2 regions of the Shewanella sp. Actino-trap-3 genome follow, and region 2 is predicted to be linked to the other one. Evidence: riboswitches for the same ligand, from Rfam matches in the RefSeq annotation. Region 2 holds a riboswitch; the other holds the start of a gene.

Region 1 (2,492 bases), 220 kb from region 2:
GTGGCAAATGTAAGCATGAACTGCTGGCAAACCAACCGAAAGCAACTTATTGCCACAGCACGAGCTCATTTTTTATTGGATTAGCCATGCCTTAAATCTTTATTAAGCCACGGCTTTAATTGCATCGGTTTTGAGAGGGATATTGTATGAAACTAGCTTCATTATGGTTTATCGCGACAACATTGCTATTGAGTGCCTGCGCGCATAATACCGCGGGCATCGCAGTGGATTCTGCGGGGCAAGTGAGGGTTGATAACTCATCGTTTGCTAATGAGGTCGCTGTGGTGGATATTTCAGCTATTATGATCGCTGATTTAATTAAAGCTTCAGCCTTAATTCAAAGTCAATCGAGTACTGACTTGCGCCTACAATATAAATTCACTTGGTTTGATGCCAGTGGATTGACGGTTGAAGATGAAGCAAGCAGTTGGAAGTCGATTAAATTACATGGCAAGCAGCAGTTACAAGTCAGTGCGGTTGCCCCCAATGCGCAAGCGACACGATTTGAGATTTATGTGCGTGAAACCTTCTCTTATTAATATCATCGCGACGTTATTGAAGAGGTTTACGTGATGTGACCAAGCCTGGTAGTTAATAAATTGCATCGTTACGTTATCAAATTGTATTTTTGCGAGTGTAATCATACAGGAGTTAGTTTATAATCGTGATCGCCAAGGGGTGTTCAGTAAAACCTGAACTGAGATGTCTGTATGACAAACCCTTAGAACCTGATCCGGCTTATACCGGCGTAGGAATGGGCCACACTATCGTTAGGTGCACCTCTTATTCTCTACTCTTGCCGGATCTCAAAATAATCATTTGAGGTCCTATGTTCACGATAAATCCTACTACGTTACACCAGACACCCATAGCATTAGCTGTTTTTGCAGCGTTAAGCTCGCCGATTGTTATGGCTAAAACTGCTGATATCGAAAGCGTCACCCCCGAATATGAAAAAATGGAAGTCATTATTGTTAATGCTGATTTTAGTAATATCAGTCTTGATAAAATGCCCTCTAGCGTGACCGTCATTGACGCTCAACAACTTGAAGATGAAGGCGCACAACATTTCGAAGATGTGCTTAACTCTATCGCTAACTTTAATTGGTCCGGCGGCAGCTCTCGTCCTAAATATTTTCAAATTCGCGGCGTTGGTGAGCAAGAACAATATCAAGGCGCACCTAACTCATCAGTTGGTTTTGTGGTCGATGACATCGACTTATCTGGCCTTGGTATGGTGTCGAGCATGTACGACATGCAGCAGGTGGAAGTCTTACGTGGTCCACAAGGCACCCAATATGGTGCCAACGCGTTAGCCGGATTAATTTACTTAAAAAGCAATGACCCCACTGAATCGTTTGAGCATGGTGCAAAAGTCAGCTTAGGTGATGATAATCTTGCTACTCTTTCTGGTTTCAGCTCCGGTCCGCTAAATGATTCAGGCAAATTGCTCTATCGAGTATCGTTAGAGCAACATAACCAAAACGGCTACCGTGACAACCTTTATCTTAATCGCGACGATACCAATGAACGTGACGAGTTAACTGCCAGAGCTAAATTACGTTGGTATGCTACTGACGATCTGCAAGTTGATTTAACCTTGTTACATGCAAATTTTGATAATGGCTATGATGTGTGGACATTGGATAATAATCGCAGCAACACCTTAACCGACCAACCCGGTATCGATACCCAAAAAACCACAGGGGCTGGGATTAAGTTTATTTATACTGGTGTGCAAACATTTGACTTCACCTCGTTAACCTCATTCGCGCAAACCAACCACCATAATGGTTATGATGGCGATTGGGCTAATTCCGATTATTGGGCAAGTAAAGCTTGTACGGCTTATGATGCCGATGGTGTCGTTAATGGTACCGAACCTTGTGTTTATGATTATACCTGGGATAAAGAGGGTGACCGCAAAACCTTAACTCAAGAGTTTCGTCTATCGTCAAAAAATGGCGGACGAATTTGGGCAGATAGCACCGACTGGTTAGTGGGTGTGTATGCGATGAATTTGAAAGAAGATAATGACTTATATTCAGAATACAACACTTATCCAGATGAAGTGCTGCAGTCAAGTTACGATGCGACCAACTATGCAGTATTTGGTCAGTTAGACAGTCATTTAGGCGATGATTATTTATTGTCTACAGGATTACGATTAGAGCGTCGTGATAGTGATTACAGTGACAGTAATAAGGATGGTTTTGCCCCGTCAGAAGATATGTGGGGGGGCCATATTGCATTATCAAAAGTTATTAATGCGGATCATAATGCCTATGTTCGTATCGCCCGGGGTTATAAAGCGGGTGGATTTAATATGACATTACCTGCCCAATTGTCTGACAAGAAAGAGTTCGATACTGAGATCCTATATAACTATGAAGTGGGTTTAAAGTCGAGTTGGTTTGACGGTGAAGTCGATTCTACAGTGGCGCTATTTTATATGGATCGCCAAGATCAACAAGTGGCTGCGTCTTTACAAG
Region 2 (2,492 bases):
TATACGCGATGAGTCCTTGCTTTACATCATCTTTGTTAGGTAAGCCCAGGTGCTCTTTGGGGGTGACATAACACAACATTGCTACGCCGTACCAGGCCATCATGGCAGCACCAATCCCCGAGGTGAAATGATCATAACCCGGAGCAATATCGGTGGTTTGTGGGCCTAAGGTATAAAATGGCGCTTCGTCACAATGGGCTAATTGTTTTTCCATATTGACTTTAATCAACTGCATCGGCACATGACCAGGGCCTTCAATAATCGTTTGCACGTCATATTGCCATGCAATTTTAACTAACTCACCTAGGGTTTCTAATTCTGCAAATTGGGCTTCATCATTGGCATCTGCAATAGAGCCGGGGCGCATGCCATCGCCTAATGACAACGACACATCATATTGAGCACAAATTTGGCAAATATCGCGAAAATGTTCATATAAGAAACTTTCTTTATGGTGGCTTAAACACCACTTAGCCATAATAGAACCGCCACGCGACACAATACCGGTTAAGCGTTTAGCCGTCATCGGCACATAACGCAGTAACACGCCAGCGTGGATAGTAAAATAATCCACTCCCTGCTCAGCTTGTTCAATTAAGGTATCTCTAAACACTGACCAATTAAGATCTTCAGCAACCCCATTAACCTTTTCTAATGCTTGATAAATGGGGACTGTGCCAATAGGCACTGGAGAATTACGAATAAGCCATTCACGCGTTTCATGAATATAGCGTCCTGTCGATAAGTCCATTACCGTATCTGCGCCCCAACGAGTGGACCACACCAGTTTTTCAACTTCTTCTTCAATTGAAGATGTCACTGCTGAATTGCCAATATTGGCATTCACTTTAACCAAAAAGTTACGCCCAATAATCATAGGTTCAGTTTCTGGGTGATTAATATTAAGCGGAATAATCGCTCGACCTCGAGCCACTTCATCGCGAACAAATTCAGGGGTAATTAACTGGCCGATATGCGCGCCAAAAGCTTCCCCAGGTGCTTTTTGAGTCAGTACACTGTCTGTAACCTCACTGCGAGCCATGTTTTCACGAATGGCAATATACTCCATTTCTGGGGTGATAATGCCTTGGCGAGCATAGTGCATTTGGGTCACACATTTGCCTGTTTTAGCGCGCTTAGGGGCAACGAGAGCATCAAAACGTAAATAATCTACACCATCGTCGGCGAGTCTTTGCTGCGTAAAACCAGAACTTGCTGCGGATAATTGTTCGGTGTCAGCACGTTCATCAATCCAAGCTTGGCGAATTTTAGCCAAACCTTGGCGGACGTTGATATTGGCTCGGGGATCAGAATAAGCACCGGCACAGTCGTACACCATAATAGGCGGATTAGCTTGCTTGATGGGCTCGGCATCGCTGCCACCAATCACGGTATCAGATTGATTAACTTGGCGCATAGCGACATTAATGTCCGCGCGGCTGCCGGGTAAATAGACTTTTTCAGAATTAGGGTGTTGTAACGGTTTAAGGGTATCTATAAATTGTTGAGCGTTAGCTCGAGTTTGACGACGGTTTGGATTTGACATTAGCAACCTCATTATTAAGAGTAGAGTTGCTTGTCTGGAGAGGTGTTGATAGCAGCAGTGAACAATACAAACGCTATTGTTCACGTTAATAATCATATGTAAAAAATAGTAAAATAATAACCTGGCAGGATATCAAAACCGGTAAATAGACCCGGGATTAACCATCACTTACCCTCTTGTTAATACTTTATTTATCTTCCTCAATAATCATGATTATTACGCTTGTTTCCTTCGCAGGTTCTAGCCTGATCAGGTTCAACGGATCCCGAATAAACGGTCTCAGCCATAATGGCACTCCGACAAGATGTCCGCCAGTATAAGCAAACTTGTATCAAAATAACAAGACCTTAATGTGTAAATAGTACCAATATTATCACTTATCGGCGTAGTGGATAGCCTGACTCATGTGTCATTAAAATATTTACTAATTCTATGAAGCAAGTTTAAACAAAGGTGCGACAATATGCCGCATTTATTAAGTTTATTAGCAGGTTATAATTTTTTTCAAATCTCATATGTACCATTAACAGCATTCATCAATGGTACATATCCTTGACCGAAAAAGGTGATCGTTTTGACAAAATCGACTGAGCAAACACTTAATTTATTAAGCAATACTCCTTGGCTTTACTCATCAATCGCATTGGCGATCAGTGTTGCCATTACGCCACAAGTGATAGCTAAGCAGAACACTGCACAAGATAGCTCTCGCATTGAACACGTCACGGTACACGGACAACAAACTGCACATAAAGACCTGTTAGGCTCCGCAGAAAATCTACTCAAAAAACAAGGCGTCGATTTTTCACAAGCGGGTGGCGTATCAGCCTTACCTATTTTAAATGGCATGATGGGCGATCGCATTAAGATACTTATTGATGGCAGCGACATTACCGCATCATGTGCCAATCACATGAATCCGCCGCTCTCCTATGTGTCTGCAAAT

Evidence for each region. Region 2 has a riboswitch for thiamine pyrophosphate ahead of thiC (phosphomethylpyrimidine synthase ThiC). Riboswitches for the same ligand answer to the same signal wherever they lie in the genome.
Region 1: it holds a riboswitch for thiamine pyrophosphate, as region 2 does, so the genes downstream of both, CXF80_RS02025 (TonB-dependent receptor) here and thiC (phosphomethylpyrimidine synthase ThiC) in region 2, are expected to answer to the same signal.

What each region holds. Positions count from the first base shown of each region.
Region 1 is NZ_PJCE01000001.1:452,290-454,781, forward strand. Features, by position in the region: gene CXF80_RS02015 (PaaI family thioesterase) at 1-84, shown strand, start outside; gene CXF80_RS02020 (YcfL family protein) at 147-539, shown strand; TPP riboswitch at 665-772, shown strand; gene CXF80_RS02025 (TonB-dependent receptor) at 830-2,492, shown strand, end outside.
Region 2 is NZ_PJCE01000001.1:667,832-670,323, reverse strand. Features, by position in the region: gene thiC (phosphomethylpyrimidine synthase ThiC) at 1-1,546, opposite strand, end outside; TPP riboswitch at 1,756-1,855, opposite strand; gene CXF80_RS02925 (TonB-dependent receptor) at 2,121-2,492, shown strand, end outside.